Regions from separate parts of the Paenibacillus sp. FSL H8-0283 genome, predicted to be linked through region 4. Evidence: a T-box and tRNA genes for the amino acid it is inferred to sense, from the RefSeq annotation. Region 4 holds a T-box; the other regions hold tRNA genes.
The links. A T-box is a leader RNA that pairs with one kind of tRNA and senses whether it is charged. The one in region 4 lies ahead of leuS (leucine--tRNA ligase), so its partner is inferred to be a tRNA-Leu.

Region 1: it encodes a tRNA-Leu, which carries the amino acid that the T-box ahead of leuS (leucine--tRNA ligase) is inferred to sense. The anticodon was not compared.
Region 2: it encodes a tRNA-Leu, which carries the amino acid that the T-box ahead of leuS (leucine--tRNA ligase) is inferred to sense. The anticodon was not compared.
Region 3: it encodes a tRNA-Leu, which carries the amino acid that the T-box ahead of leuS (leucine--tRNA ligase) is inferred to sense. The anticodon was not compared.

Annotation. Positions count from the first base shown of each region.
Region 1 is NZ_CP150295.1:2,350,735-2,354,913, reverse strand. It holds gene MHI52_RS10765 (carbohydrate-binding protein) at 64-1,758, shown strand; tRNA gene MHI52_RS10760 (tRNA-Leu) at 1,904-1,987, opposite strand; gene pelA (pectate lyase) at 2,164-3,126, opposite strand; cyclic di-AMP (ydaO/yuaA leader) riboswitch at 3,545-3,676, shown strand; gene MHI52_RS10750 (C40 family peptidase) at 3,682-4,146, shown strand.
Region 2 is NZ_CP150295.1:2,264,773-2,268,951, forward strand. It holds gene MHI52_RS10295 (helix-turn-helix domain-containing protein) at 1-132, opposite strand, end outside; gene MHI52_RS10300 (Gfo/Idh/MocA family protein) at 357-1,349, opposite strand; tRNA gene MHI52_RS10305 (tRNA-Leu) at 1,576-1,659, shown strand; gene MHI52_RS10310 (hypothetical protein) at 1,766-1,951, opposite strand; gene MHI52_RS10315 (sn-glycerol-1-phosphate dehydrogenase) at 2,110-3,264, shown strand; gene MHI52_RS10320 (helix-turn-helix transcriptional regulator) at 3,487-4,083, opposite strand.
Region 3 is NZ_CP150295.1:1,662,364-1,666,542, forward strand. It holds gene MHI52_RS07390 (hypothetical protein) at 1-530, opposite strand, end outside; gene MHI52_RS07395 (hypothetical protein) at 558-761, opposite strand; gene MHI52_RS07400 (urease accessory protein UreF) at 1,028-1,729, opposite strand; tRNA gene MHI52_RS07405 (tRNA-Leu) at 2,157-2,239, shown strand; gene MHI52_RS07410 (glutathione peroxidase) at 2,390-2,869, opposite strand; cyclic di-AMP (ydaO/yuaA leader) riboswitch at 3,241-3,416, shown strand; gene MHI52_RS07415 (hypothetical protein) at 3,532-3,930, shown strand; gene MHI52_RS07420 (HAD family hydrolase) at 4,058-4,179, shown strand, end outside.
Region 4 is NZ_CP150295.1:4,940,898-4,945,076, reverse strand. It holds gene MHI52_RS21965 (class I SAM-dependent methyltransferase) at 1-14, shown strand, start outside; gene MHI52_RS21960 (phosphotransferase family protein) at 236-1,192, shown strand; T-box leader at 1,305-1,574, shown strand; gene leuS (leucine--tRNA ligase) at 1,653-4,097, shown strand; gene comER (late competence protein ComER) at 4,078-4,179, opposite strand, start outside.

The DNA.
Region 1 (4,179 bases), 2.6 Mb from region 4:
CGCTATTCTTGTTTGTTATTCCTGGTTGCGGTTTCTCTATGTAACTTACTATTATCGAGGAGGATGAAAGTAGTGAAATTCAAACTAAAAAAGACGATTAATGTTCTTTTGGCCTGTTTAACAGCCCTGCCTTTGATGTTAACCCCGACAAATGTGTCAGCAGCCAGCGATGCCAACATTAATTTGTCCTCGGAAAAACAGCTGATCAAGGGCTTTGGGGGCATTAACCTTCCTGCCTGGATTGGTGATCTGACTCCCGCTCAACGTGAAACTGCTTTTGGTAATGACCAGAATCAATTAGGCTTCTCCATTCTAAGGATCTACGTTGATCCAGATTCCAATAACTGGTATCGTGAAGTTGCCACAGCCAAACGAGCTATCGAAAAGGGTGCTATTGTATTTGCATCCCCATGGAATCCTCCAAGCAGCATGGTTGAAACGTTCAACCGCAATGGGGACACAAATGCCAAACGTCTGAAATACGACAAATATACCGCATATGCGCAACATCTGAACGACTTTGTAACCTACATGAAAAATAACGGCGTAGATCTGTATGCCATTTCTGTACAAAACGAACCGGATTATGCTCATGACTGGACTTGGTGGACTCCACAAGAGATCCTTCGATTCATGAAAGAAAATGCCGGGTCCATCCAAGGTACCAAAGTCATGGCGCCTGAATCCTTCCAGTACTTAAAGAACATATCCGACCCAATCCTGAATGATCCGCAGGCACTTGCCAACATGGACATTCTGGGAGCACATACGTATGGAACCCAGATTTCAAATTTTGCCTACCCTCTCTTTAAGCAAAAAGGAGCCGGTAAAGAACTGTGGATGACTGAAGTGTATGTTCCAAACAGTGACAACAACTCAGCAGACCGCTGGCCTGAAGCATTAGACGTTTCCTATCACATGCACAATGCCATGGTAGAAGGTGATTTCCAGGCCTACGTGTGGTGGTACATCCGCAGACAGTATGGTCCGATGAAAGAGGACGGTACCATAAGCAAACGCGGGTATAATATGGCTCATTTCTCTAAATTCGTGCGTCCAGGCTACCTGCGAGTCGATGCAACGAAAAATCCGGATACAAACACATTTGTCTCAGCCTATAAAGGTGATAACAAAGTCGTCGTCGTGGCAATTAACCGTGGAACTTCAGCCACAAGCCAAAAATTCGTTCTGCAAAATGGTAATGCCTCTACTGTGTCCTCATGGATTACGGACAGCAGTCGAAATCTGGCAAGCGGAACCTCGCTTAACGTATCCAATGGAGCCTTCACGGCACAGCTCCCGCCTCAGAGCGTAACAACGTTTGTTGCCAACGTTACTGGCGGAAATAGCGGCGGGAATACAGGCAGTGGCACTACGTATGAAGCCGAGACCGGAACGTCACTTACGGAAGCTACCATTGAAACAATCTACACCGGTTACACTGGGTCCGGGTATGTTAACTTCAATGCGATGACTGGTTCGGCCATTCAATGGAACGGCATTAATAACACGACAACAGGTACCAAAAACGTAAAGTTTCGTTATGCGCTGGAAAGCGGCACTCGGAACCTCGACATTTTTGTGAACGGAACCAAAGTCATTAGCAACGAGCCCTTTCCGGCTACGGGAAGCTGGTCCACTTGGGTTGAAAAAACAATACAGGTTCCCATGAACACGGGGACCAATACATTGAAAGTAGTTACCACCGGATCGGAAGGACCGAATATTGACAGCGTTAATGTTACCGCAGCACAATAAACGTTCCGTATGGCTGATGGAAGACATTTGCTGTACGTGCAGCTAAGCACTAACCTCTTGAATACTCATCACTAAAGTTAGTGTTATATCAAAAAATGCAAAAAAAGACTCCTTAAGCGTTAGCTTAAGGAGTCTTTTTATTAGATGCGGTCGAGAGGACTCGAACCTCCACGGGGGTTAGCCCACACGGACCTGAACCGTGCGCGTCTGCCAATTCCGCCACGACCGCATATTGTATCTCCGTCATCAATATCGGCGACAAGAAATAATATATCATGCGTAATCTATCATGTCAACACTGAAAGTAATAACAATAAAGCCCGAATCAGACGTCCATGTCGATTCGGGCTTTACCTTTAACTGCTGTTAATAGTTTGGTTCATTAAAACGGAAGCATACTACAAATTACAGCTTGGAAGGCCAGTTGCCATACCATGCATAACCGCCTCTTCTTTCTTTATCAATATCACTTAATTTGTATTTAACTACCCCGTCACGACCAATAAAGATTGGTTTATCCGTTCCGATCTCATAGAAGCGTGCCCAAATTGGTGCAGCTTTGGAATCAGCGATAATTTTACTATCTCCATTAGCTCTTTCATACTTGTAACCCGTAATTTTCACTTTGTTAAACCAAGCCTCCGCTCCTTTAATGGATGCGGTAATTTTAGCGTTAGCAGGTCTGGTTTTCAGAAATTTAACAATCGTTACACTCTCTCCAGCTGTCAGTGATGGCACTTCGTAGATTCTTGCGCTCGCTGGTTTAAGAGAGCTGGAATCATGTTGTTGTCCCCATGCTGTCAGCTTACCACCTGAAACGACCTGTGTATTCAGAATCGCCTCCACACCTTTGGCAACTGAATTTTTACTGCGGTTAGCAAGTGTGCTGTCGATAAATGAGAAATCACCTTTTCGTGCTGCTACTTCATCCAGCATGATCATTACATTAATCATGGCATCATCATTGTAAGTGATGTGCTTGTGGTATCCGGAGCTTTGGTAAACTTGTGGCCACCCGCCGTTTGAATACTGCATGTTGATCAAAAAGTTAATTCCTTTGATTGCAGCTGTGGAGTAACGCGGATCATTCGTCTTTTTAAATTCCTTCGCCAATCTTCTAATTTCTGAGTATGTAGCCTTGTTGTCTATCGTGGACTTTGCCCACTCTCCACTTGTCTGTTTATAATCTTTTCTCCAACCTCCATCCGGCAGCTGGTTCTTCAAAATATCAGAAATACTCGCTGTAGTACCCGACGCATCTGCAGCAGATACCGTCCCTACAGGGAGAACTGCCATTCCAACTACTGAGAACACCATCGTACATGCCAGGACAAAAGTAATTATTTTCTTCGCTTTCAAATGTAACACTCTCCTATGTTCGTTTTTATAAATCTTCCACTTCTACTTTACGTATGATATACGCCCCAAACCTCCTTTATTTGTATTTATCGCATAATAAAATCAATTTTAATCCAATATGTGGATTGGATAATCAGATAATATGCAAAAAATCGATTTTTGTCAATATATGCAACTTAATGAATATAATCTCTCTAATTCTACATAACGGGATAGTTCTTTTAACTCATGACAAACCTATTTATTTATCCAAATTCGTCTTAAACGAACCAATAATGACGTTTTTGTCATGAATGATACCCAAACTTGATCCCTTCTTTCATATAAAAACCTTAATTCCGCTAACATTGAGGTATTACGAAGGGTTTTAAATGGGTTTGACAATTACGCATTTATGCAATATAGTTTCAAATAGTTACAAAAACTTAATTATTCATTGCCGAGTTTCATGTTTGAAAACGGGGGAACCAATTTGGGTGAATTATTCTTATACATAGGAAATATAGGGAACCTTCTACCGAACCCTTAGCTAACTCCGTAGGCATCGAAGGGAGAACATTGATTTTGAAAAAACTGATTATCTCCATTTTTGGAGCAGCTGTATTATTTACATCCGGGGCAACAAGCACAGAGGCAAGCAGTATCAACTCCGTAGTGAACAACATGACAGGTATTCCTTACAAATGGGGTGGCACTACTGTAGCCGGCTTCGACTGTTCTGGTTTTATGAGATATCTTTTCAACAAATACAGCATTGAATTACCACGTACTTCGCAGCAGCAAGCCAAAGCAGGTACTCCCGTATCCAAGAGCAATGTTCGGACAGGTGATCTGGTGTTCTTTAATACAACAGGCAAAGGCATTTCACATACAGGTGTATATATCGGCGGCGGACAATTCGCTCATGCCTCCAGCAGTAAAGGTGTAAGCATCACGAAGTTATCGAATCCATACTTCAATGATCGTTATGTAACAGCACGTCGGGTAACTGGACAGTTTATGTATGATAAAATGTTAGGTAAAATGTGATTCACATACAAAAAGGCATCGGTTATTAACCGG
Region 2 (4,179 bases), 2.7 Mb from region 4:
GTTAAATCTCAAAGGACCAGAGAATAAATGATACAAAATGGCACCTTTCCATTTGCCTCCGATCACACTGAGGGTAACTTCCACGGAACAGCCGTATGGCGCGGGACATAGCTTGGTCGCGTCCTTTTTCATTATAAGTACACCTCCACTTTACGGTGATTTTCTATAGTATCTATTTGGGTGGTTATATTACATAACGTACGTATAGTTCATGAAAGAGCATATCACTTATGATGCAGATTATAAACCCTAATTATAGTCGAAGGCAGATGTGTTGATGTCTATAAGATAAAAAAAGAGCCCGGGTTTCAGGCTCTTCGCTGGATGTATAAAATATGATGATGAGCGTATATACGCTACTTCAGTGACGATAGAATGGAGTCACATAGAGCCATCGTTGCAATATTATCCCTGGCGCTGGAATGTGGGACAGTCTGATTCTGGCAACACGCGATGAAGTGCGCCATTTCACCAACAAACCCGCGTAGATAAAGGTCCCGATAAGCTCCGGACATGGGAGATCCGGAAGGTGTAAATACAGTATCTTGCTCCTCGAGAGATTTCCAAGGAAGGCTGGTCGAGCTTCGGGATTGATGAACAGTAAGTGTGTTGATCTCTTCAGCTGACGCAAATCCGTTGTCAAAGGTGACGAGTACACTTTCACTTTCCCGTGACCAAGCACTCATGCCGGTAAAATAAGCGCTACCTACTACGCTATTCTCAAATACAAGGGAAATACTTTGATTAATGTGTTCCCCGTCCTTCACGGTTGTGCCTGTAACTCGTATTGCTTCTCCGAATAAGTAACGCATCAGATCGACCATATGAATGGCAGCGAGCTTCATGAACTGTTCCTCATCCTTGCAAAATGGGGTACTGTCTACAGCAAATTTCATCTGGAATGAACGTACCTTACCTAGCGAACCACTATCAATTAGCTCCTTCAGCTTCATGTATATGGGGGCATAACGTTTCATAAAACCGACCATGACAACGACGCCAGCCTGCTCGGCAGCTTCTGCTACAGTGGCGGCTTCCGCTGCGTTCCATCCGAGCGGCTTATCCACGTATACATTCTTGCCAGCCCGAATGCATTCGAGAACAAGAGCGGTCTGATCAACAGGCTGGGCGACCACAACGACTCCGTCACAGAGTTCCTGCTGCAACATAAGCTGAGCATTGTCATACGCTTGTCCGTTGCTGCCAAATCGCAGCAGAGTTGCTTCAGAGCGTTCCATACTGCGTGTGGCAATGGCCTGGATCTGCGCTCCGGCTTCAACAACAGAAGGGTAAATATTCGTGGATGCATGAAACCCGGCACCGATAAAGCACAGATGGGTTGTTTTCAAGGTGGATCTCTCCTTCATTTTTGCATTCTTATGGATGGTATATTTGTTGTTTAATGCTACGATAGGGTGTTTGAAGTTGAGAAAAAAGGACATATGTCCTTTTCGTGAATGAATAAAAAAAGAAGTTGCATTTTTATTTTGGAGCATGTATACTCTGAATTACGGTAAAACAAGGAATTGTTTCACCGGAACGCTTTTCATCGATGGATGAGGAGATACATATTATGCGGTCGTGGCGGAATTGGCAGACGCGCACGGTTCAGGTCCGTGTGGGCTAACCCCCGTGGAGGTTCGAGTCCTCTCGACCGCATCTAACAAAAAAAGGTTCGTGAGTTGCTCTAGGGCAATTCACGAACCTTTTTTTGTTTTGTGGATCATTCGTGTGAAGCCTACATTTTGCTACCAGCATGCTAATGCTAATGTTGCCGCTGGCGCAGAATGACTGCCGTGATGATCCCGGCAATGGCTCCTGCAATACCAAATAGCGTTACACTGGCAACCACTTCAACCGACTGGAGACGAAACAAAAAAGCGATACCGCTGCCAAAAGTGGTTCCAGCGAGAAATCCGAGCGAAATTCCTAATTCTTTCGTTAATTTCATTGCTTCACCTACTTGGAAATGTGAGATATGGATTTGCAAATATTGGGTACAGGCAGTAAAGTGTGATCAGGAAAATCATCACATTTTATTTCCTTTTTTATCTTGTGGTTTTAACCCGTTAATTATGCATGATATCTCATATGGGAGGGTAAGAGCGAATGAATATGAACGAACGAATTGCAGCATGGAATGAGGAAGCACAACAGTGTGCTTGCGGTCATCAACACCGAGTGGTGGATATGCTGATACATCTGGAAGCTGGGGCCATTCAGAGGTTACCGGGTTATTTGTCTGAGCAAGGATATCGTCAAGTGACGGTTGTTTATGATCGACATACGTTTCGGGCCGCCGGATCTGATGTGCTGAGTAGTATTCGCGAAGCGGGAATGCATGTGGATGAGATCGCTCTACCGGAGAATCGCACGGGGGATATCATTGCGGATGAAGCAGCTATTGTGCAGGTTATGTTGGGTGTGAGACTCGAAAGTCAGGCTGTAATTGCGGTGGGTTCAGGTACCATTCATGATCTGGTGAGATTTGTTTGTTCCAAAATGAATAAGCCCTTTCTGTCGATACCGACAGCGGCTTCAGTAGATGGCTTTACCTCTGCTGGTGCACCCTTAATTGTAAGCGGAATCAAACAGACATTTCAGGCTGTTCCGCCTGAAGCCATTTTTGCCGATATGAATATCCTGGAGCAAGCTCCCCAAGTGATGACGGCTGCCGGATTCGGAGATATGCTTGGCAAATATACTTCCCTTGCAGATTGGATTGTTTCTCGTGATCTGGGCGGGGAACCGTTCTGTCCGGTTGCTTATCGGATGACAGAAGAAGCGCTGAATACCTGCATAGATCATGTACAAGCGATTGCGGAGGGGCGAGCAGAGGGAGTAGCTGTATTAATGGACGCCTTAATTGTTTCCGGTATCTCCATGCTGATCATTGACCATTCCCGTTCGGCATCCGGAGGTGAGCATCATCTGTCCCATATTTTGGAGATGGATCTGATGCAAGCGGGAGAAAGGACGGTTCTGCATGGTGCCAAAGTTGGCGTAGCTTGTGCATTGCTTACGGTGAAATATAAAGAACTTGCACAGACATCGGGTGAACCGGTGTTTGGGATATATGATCAATTGCCGGAGGCTTCTCAGCTCATCGCATGGTTGGAACAAGTAGGTGGCCCTGTGACTACTGAGCAACTCGGTGTAACCCCGGAGATGGTGGAACATGCATTCAACACAGCGCATACGCTTCGTCCTCGATATACCGGATTGAGATATATTAATGAAGTGTTAAACACGAGATTAGGATGACCTTTTAGAGAGAATGATCATGATGAAATGCATTAACTTCACTTGTAGCGGGCTGTGATGGCTCTCCTTGGGAGCAAAAGACGAAAAAGGGTAGGTTATCTGACATTTCTGATGGAATAGCCAGAACAGTGCTTCAAGTCCGAGAGAGAAGGCATGCATTTTATTTTAAAAAAGGCTCTGGCCTCCCTATGGGGAGATCAGAGCCTTTGGCTGTTCGCTTATTTAGTTGTTGCGACGATCTTTCAAGATGACATCTGCGAACAAAATAGTTTTCGGGATACGGAAAAATTGCTCCGCTTGTTCCTGAAATGCAGCAGAAGGCAGTGTTCCCTGATGCAGCCATTTGCGGAAAGTGCCGGGATGAACCCCGATCCAGTGGCTGACATCTGTCACCGACAGATCATGGACCATACACAAGCCTGTCAAAATACGGTTACTAACCGGAGAACGGGTCACCGTACGCTTCATGAAGCGAGATGACTCGGGTTGACATATGACAGGGCTATTACGCACAACTTCTTCATTGAAGAGAATATGACGCGGGTAGCCGAGTAATTGGCAAGTCTTGTCCAAATTGGTACTGCCGGGTATCCGTCCTTCATATACCCACGCACTGACACTGCGTGAAGAGATGGAGAGGTCTTCAGCAAGCTGGGACAACTTGATATCATTGGCCATCAGCACGGCAAGAAGAACACGATTGCGGATTTGACAGCGTGTCGGTTTTCGGAATCGTTTAACACGGACGCCTTTTCCCAAGTATTTACGGTTGATCAGAGACCACGCCTGGATGGAATGTTGTTCTGGTTGATTAGGCATATTTCCTCCGATTTTTTTTAACCAAATACTACAATAAACAACGGGGTACTTTCAAGTGCCGGGATTACCGGTTACAAATGCGTCAATGCGTCAATT
Region 3 (4,179 bases), 3.3 Mb from region 4:
CTCTCAACGGAGTTCCAGTGTTCCTCTTCGTCCTTGATTTGTTTGCAGACGGCGCAAATAGGCAGCAGTCCGCGCAATGTGCGCACTTCAGACAATGCCTTTTTCAATTGGTGTTCTGTCTTTCTTTGTTCGGTAATATCCATGTGTGCAATTAAAGCGAGATCGGTATCCAGAATTGAATTTGCATAAGATAGAGGGGTGAGTTCTACACGAAACCACCTCTTTTCGTTGTATACAGTATACACGCAGATGTCATATGTATGATTTCGATTAAAGGGTATTCCGCGTTCTTTCAAATTCTGTGCGACAAGTGCCATGTTAGCGTTCTTGCCTCGTTTTGCCCAGGCTTCCGTCAGATGCAGGTAATGTCTATGACTACTGTGTATATCCGGGTTTGGTGAGCATTGACCAAGTCCCTGTTGCCAGGCACGGTTACAACTTTGGATAATCCAATTGTCATCAACGATGATGAGCTGGTGACGTATGGACTGGAACGATAGCCTCTCCAGATCGGATGTAACATGTCTCATGGATGAGACCCTCCTTTGGCAGAAATCTTATCTCAGTTCATCTGGAATATCCAAAATATCAGCGACCAGGTGCCTGAATCGGGTTGCTTTGCGTGTGCCGTGAATGAGATTGGATAAACGATAGGGTGGGATGCCATGCTGTTCACAAAAGGTCTTCTGGTCCACTTGAAGTTCGGTTAGCCGTCGTTTGATGGCCCATCCGAACGGAGTAACTGGTTTTTTCTTGTTCAAAAGGGTTCACCCCTGGTTAGAATGTAGTATTCAGCCGCTCTTTCTTCATGTAGAATATATAGAAATGCGAGCTGTATGTTTTATTATATACGTAAATTCGTCATCTAACAATTAAAAAAGACGGAAAAAAGTGTATTTTGTGATTATAAATGGCGTAAATACGTAAATAAAACAAATAAAATGACAAAAAACACGTCGGCAAGGAGGTTGCCGCGTGTTTTTTAGTTTTTTTGAATGAAGGGGAGCAGGCATGAGGAGGAAGAGGATTAGGCCCTGTAGGCATGAAGTCCAGCTCCGAGCATATGGAAACTGGGGAAAAACGATTTCATGGACATCGAGGTTGGCTGTGCCAGTCCATCCGCAGCCGAGGCGCTGACGGTCTTCCATTCATTCTCCAGATCTGTGGCCAGGCGGACCATCAGATCCTTGGTTGTATCGTTGTTCAGGGGAATGACTTTGGAGGCTTCGGTTATGCAGGCATTCATGGCTGAATGCAGGTAACCAAGGACCGCCTCTTCGACCGGGATGTCGAGGTGGTGGTTAATCCAGGCATGAACAGTAGAGAGGCAGCCAACCGAATCGTATTTGGCAAAGATCTGTTCGAGCTGGCTGAATTCAATCCAGGGGTGCAGAGCTCGTGCAAGTCTGATCAATCGTTTACCCATGGCGGCAGCTTGTTCTCTGAGATCTCCAGGGGTTCGCTGAACATGGACAAGCTTGTCGATAAGAGCTATCCGCCATGTATCCTTGTGATCTGCTGCAGTATAGATACCTTTGATGGCCATACCTTCAAGACGAACGATGCTCGGATGCAACTGACAACGCATGAATGATTCGAGATCTTCAGCATTACGAATGGTACCCTCCCTGATATGGATATCCATGCCGAAGGAATGGGTGAACCCTCCAACCTGAATAGAGGAATCAAGCAGTTTGACATAATCGAGCAGCTTATTCCCACGGTTCACAATCATTCGCCTCCTGTGTTCGTTAAATGTCACTTAAAGTGACATTTATATTCCTTTTTGTTTGCTTTATGTTTAAAAATCCGAATTATATGATAGTTATCATCCCATAAATGTCCGCTTTTTGTCAATAGTATCCGTGAAAATTAATGGATTAAATCTGGAATTTAATATTTGTGTTATTTTATATAACTTATTGTGTTATTTATGTGGTGAAGTTCATGGAGGACTATATATAAATGAATCAAAAAGATCGGCTCTTACCGAAAAAGAGGGGATCAAATCTAATCATATGCAGTTCATGGGTAAAGATGACGAGATTATGCGATTTTTGATGAAAATGCCTAGCTGAAAAAGAAGTATTAAAAAATACTTTACTTTTAGTTCTGAACCCGGTATAATCAATTCTGTTGCCGATTATTTACGACATGCGGTCGTGGTGGAATGGCAGACACGCTATCTTGAGGGGGTAGTGGGCGTATGCCCGTGGAGGTTCGAGTCCTCTCGACCGCATCATATGAACGATTAAAAAGAAGCTTTCCATTAATGGGAAGCTTCTTTTTTTTGTCTTTTTCGAACAGTATGACATCAAAGTTGAGGAAAAAAGGCCACCCATTACCGGGGCAATGCTGCTCTACCTTCCGGCTACGGGTGGCCTGTGTATTATTTTTGAAGTAAGTTCTTGATATCTTCTTCAATCTTGTCCGGTGTTGTTTTGGGAGCATAACGTTTAATGACCTGTCCGTTCTGATCCACGAGGAATTTGGTGAAATTCCATTTGATTGCTTTGGAGCCGAGCAGGCCAGGAGCCTCTGTGCTAAGGTGTTGGAAAAGAGGGTGAGCGCTTGAGCCGTTCACATCAATTTTCTCAAACATGGGGAAACTCACGCCATAATTCATCTGACAGAACTCGGCAATATCGTCGGAAGATCCTTTTTCCTGTGCAAACTGGTTACTTGGGAAACCAAGCACTTCAAATGGAGCATCTTGAAACTTGTCTTGCAATTCTTGCAGACCTTTGAATTGAGGGGTAAGGCCGCATGAGCTTGCCGTATTCACAATCAGGAGCACTTTGTCACGGTAGTCGGACATTTCAACTTCTTGACCGCGAAGGGTATTCACTTTGTAATCGTAGACTGTCATCTAAATCGCCTCCATTTATTTACTCTTATATCTTCTATTATATTGGTTGCAATTAAATATTGCAAAACTAATATGGTGTTAAAAGAATCAAAACAGGCAAGTTGTGCAGAATACGTGAATGAATTGCGAAGTGATTTACGCCAGAGTGAGAATTAGATAGCCTTGAAGAGATAGATAGAGTATAACTTTGTTGTAAGCGTTATTATGGATAGGAATTGGCAAAAATCTGCCGATTTGGTGATCTGGGCGGACTTTACACCGACATGGCACGGGTGTATGATTCATAACGTAATTTCAATTTAAACTAAATTGTACTTGAAAAACGAAACAAACGATAATATCGCTCGATCTTACCTTAAGATATACGAACGATGTTTTAATCGCTGAGTTTCCATTCATTAATGAATGGGAAACGGGGGAACCAACGGAATGCGCTGTCCAGGACAGTGGGCATTCATGGGGTGAATTTTCCGGTGACAGCCGGAAATAGGGCGACTCTCGCGCCCGAATCCGTCAGCTAACCTCGTAAGCGTTAAAGGGAGAGGCAACAAGCCGTACGCTGGTTCATGGTGTTTTCGCCATGGGTTATTTAAGAAGCGTTCGGGAGGCCTTGGTCCCCCACGCTTCTTTTTTGTTGTCTTTTCACGCCAAGGGAGGAACGAATGATGGATACTGAGATGATCTTAGTGACTGCTCCAAATGAAGCAGGACGTAAATTTATCAAATTGCTGATGTACAAAAAAATGCCGTTTGCCGTTCTAACCAACAGTGCAGGGGAAGAGCGAAGACTCCGTAGAATCGGAGTAGAACATGTCATTCGCATGAATACGGCTGCAGCTCAAAAATGGTTTTTGCCGCAGGGCAGCGTAGGCAACGTGTTTATTTTCGAGAACAGCCTGAATCTGACCTGTCGTTATTTACAGATCTGCCGTTCATGGACATCGAAATCCCTGTGCGTCATTACGGAGCAGAGTCATCCTAAGGGCATCTATCGGGGCATGGGCGCAGACCGGATTGTATATTCGCTCAATGGGGAAGTTGGCTTTCTCCTCAATGGTTAATGCCATAGCTTGTGATTGCTCAGGTGTAAGGTGCCTGTTATAATTGAATGTATCGATAAACGGAAGTTTGAGGAGACTCATGCAGGATGGTGAGTCTTCTTTTTTATGCTTACAAGGAGGAATTGGCGTGCCGGATGTAGGTGGATTGAAATGGTTGTTTTTTGATGTTGGAGATACGCTGGTGGATGAATGGGAGCCGGTTGATGATATTATCGGACAGTTTGTCCGTGAAGCTTGTGCTTTGGGGTA
Region 4 (4,179 bases):
TGGCTGTGAAGTAAGAGCGAATAATGAGAACTGTCCTTATGGTGCATAAGGGCAGTTTTTTGTTTGATTTTTTATGGAGAATGAATAGCAATAGTCTTAAATAGGATAAAGGAATGCAAGAAAAGACATAATCACGTGACAAAAAGTATTGCCAGTTAAAGTAAAGGAGGCGATAATAGTCGGATAGAAAGCGTTTTCTGAGAAGATAAATCAATTGTCAATGTGAGGTGTAAAAATGGAAAGTACATATAAAACAAGACTTTCGTCAGAACAGTTGAATGCCATAATAGAGCAGCATTTCTCTGCAAGTATACAGGACTACAAGGAAATGGTGGATGGCTGGGCCAATCATGCATATCTCATTAAACTGAGTGACGCACAGCGAGTGGTACTCAAAATTGCACCGTCAGCTTCGACAAATCTGATGCGCTGTGAACAGGATCTCATGATTGCCGAAGTTGAGGCACTACGCCTCATTACGGAGCTACAGGATGTTCCCGTACCCCAAGTGTTGGCTTATGATGATTCGTTAACTATGGCTTCAGCGCGTTATTTTATCATGGAGTACATGTCTGGAGCGCCCTATAATCAGGTCAAGGATCAATATTCTGCGGAAGAGCAGGGAGTCATTGAACACCAGCTGGGTCGGTACAATCGTCGAATTAATGAAATCAAGGGTGAGAAGTTTGGATATTTCTCGGAGCAAAAACAGCGATATTCCACATGGAAAGAAGCATTTATGAATCTGATGGATGACATTCTTACCGACGGAGAAGAAGCCGGGATTACATTTTCGATCGATTACCCTGAATTGAGACGCCTGATTGAAGAGAAATCGGATGTGCTGGACGATGTCAAAGAACCTGTGCTTATCAGTTGGGATCTGTGGGATGGCAATGTACTAGTGGACGCGGGTCGAATCACAGCGATTATTGATTTTGAACGTTCACTGTGGGCAGATCCTCTGATGGAGCATTATTTCAGTCATTTTAACTATACGCCTGGTTTTGTGAAAGGGTATGGGCATGAGATTACGACTGAAAGTGAGCTGAAAAGAAGAAGTCTCTATGACTTGTACTTTGATCTGGTGCTGCGCATTGAGTGCGCTTATCGTCAATATGATAATCAGGAACATGTGAATTGGACCATTCATAATCTGGAGGAAGGCATTGAGCGTTTTCGGTTATCCTGAACAGCAACGAGTATTATTGAACGGTACGAACCGTGTGACTTAAAAGGGTGATTATAACGTGTAATATTGACTTTGTGCTTGCTTTTTTATATAATGGTCCCGATATTGTATACATATTTCGATGATAAGGATCAGTAGTAATTCCTGTACATAACAGAGAGCCGGCGGTTGGTGCAAGCCGGTTGACAGTGATTTGCGAACTCGCCTTGGAGAAATGCGGTGATTACACCATTCTGTTTAACCTGCTTGTATAAAGCTTGGGTTCAGGAATGGAAATCCGCATCGGTTAACCGCCGTTACAGGTCCAAAGGGAGTGGATGACGAAGCACGTTCGTCCGCTAACTAGGGTGGTACCACGGGAATTCAACCTCTCGTCCCTAGCGCTGCAAACGCTACGGGATGCTGAGGTTTTTTTGTTGCAATTAAAGCTAAAGTGAATAACCTGAAGGAGGAACAATAGATGAGTGAGAATAACCAGCCGAAACACGGCTATCAGCCACAAGTCATGGAAAAAAGTTGGCAGCAATATTGGGATGCAAATAAAACGTTTAAAACGGGTGAGGACCCTGCTAAACCGAAATTTTATGCACTGGATATGTTCCCTTATCCATCCGGTTCAGGTCTGCACGTAGGTCACCCGGAAGGATATACGGCAACGGATATCGTTTCCCGTTACAAACGTATGCGCGGTTACAACGTATTGCACCCCATGGGTTGGGATGCTTTCGGTCTGCCTGCTGAGCAGCATGCACTGGATACAGGTGAACATCCACGGGATATTACATTCCGTAATATTGACAATTTCCGTCGCCAGATCAAATCGCTTGGTTTCTCCTATGACTGGGATCGTGAGATCAGCACAACGGACCCTGAATACTATAAATGGACGCAATGGATCTTTATTCAGCTGTACAACAAAGGTCTGGCTTATGTGGATGAAGTTGCAGTTAACTGGTGTGAAGCCCTTGGAACGGTACTTGCTAATGAAGAGGTTATTGATGGCAAGAGTGAACGCGGAGGACATCCGGTTGTACGCAAACCGATGCGTCAATGGGTTCTGAGAATTACCGAGTATGCAGAGCGTCTGTTGGAAGACCTGGAAGAGTTGGATTGGTCTGAAAGCATCAAGGATATGCAGCGCAACTGGATCGGTAAATCGACAGGGGCGGAAGTTGTATTTGCCATTGAGGGTCGCGAGGAAGTTATCAAGGTGTTCACTACCCGTGCGGACACATTGTTCGGTGCGAGCTTTGCAGTACTGGCTCCGGAACATGAGTTGGTAGAAGCAATTACAACCGATGACCAACGTGAAGCTATTCAGGCTTATCAGGAGCAGGCTTCTCGTAAGAGTGATCTGGAACGTACAGATTTGGCCAAAGACAAAACAGGTGTATTCACTGGCGCTTATGCAATCAACCCTGTTAATGGTGCAAAACTGCCGATCTGGATTGCTGATTACGTTCTTGCAGGTTACGGTACAGGTGCGGTTATGGCAGTTCCGGGTCATGATGCACGCGACTGGGAATTTGCTAAGCAGTTCGGTCTGGATATCATCGAGGTTATTCAAGGTGGAGACGTTACACAAGAGGCATTTTCAGGTGATGGCGCGCATGTGAATTCCGATTTCTTGAACGGACTGAACAATGAAGAAGCGGTTGCCAAGATGATTGATTGGTTGGAAGAGAACGGTAAAGGACAAGGAAAAGTAACCTATCGTCTGCGCGATTGGCTGTTCAGCCGTCAGCGTTACTGGGGTGAGCCAATCCCGATTCTGCATCTGGAAGACGGAACGATGAAGACCGTACCGGAGGATCAACTTCCACTGCTGCTGCCTGATATCGACCAGATCAAACCTTCGGGTACAGGAGAATCACCACTGGCGAATGTTACGGAGTGGGTGAATACGATAGATCCGGAAACGGGAATGAAGGCACGTCGCGAGACCAATACCATGCCACAATGGGCGGGTAGTTGCTGGTATTACCTGCGCTTTATCGATCCGCACAATGACATGGAACTGATCTCCAAGGAGAAACAGCAGCAGTGGCTGCCAGTTGATCTGTACATTGGCGGAGCAGAGCACGCAGTACTTCACTTGCTGTACGCTCGTTTCTGGCACAAAGTGCTGTATGATCTGGGTGTTGTGGAGACTAAAGAGCCTTTCCACAAACTGGTGAACCAAGGTATGATCCTGGGTACCAATAATGAGAAAATGAGTAAATCACGTGGTAATGTCATTAATCCGGATGAAATCGTCAATGAATTCGGTGCAGATACATTGCGTCTGTACGAGATGTTCATGGGACCATTGGAAGCGACAAAACCGTGGAATGCAAACGGGGTTGAAGGCATGCACCGCTTCCTGTCACGTGTATGGCGTCTCTTCATTAACGAAGACACAGGAGCCATCAATGACAAGATTACGGTGGACGGTGGAACGGATGAGTTCAAACGGACTGCTCACAAAACGATCAAAAAGGTTACGGATGATCTGGAACATCTGCGCTTCAACACATCCATCAGCCAGCTGATGATTTTCATCAACGATGCATACAAAGCAGACACACTGCCTCGTGAAGCGATGGAGAAATTTGTGCAGCTGTTGTCACCACTGGCACCGCATATGGCAGAGGAACTGTGGAGCCGTTTAGGTCACGAAGGTGGGATCTCTTACGTGGCTTGGCCTGAATATGATGAGTCCATGACAGTGGATGCGGAAGTAGAAATCGTTGTTCAGGTAAATGGTAAAATTGTAACTCGTGCTACGATCGCGAAGGATCTGGATGCACAGGGTATGCAGGACTTTACGATGGAGCTGGCACCTGTTAAGCAGGCGCTGGAAGGCAAGACCATTCGCAAGGTCATTGCCGTTCCAGGCAAACTCGTTAATATTGTTGCCGGTTAATCTCACCGGCTCGGAATAGTTCATCCAGCTTTAACAAATCTTCATCATATTTGTCATGTGTCGTGTGGATCAGGCTGTCGAA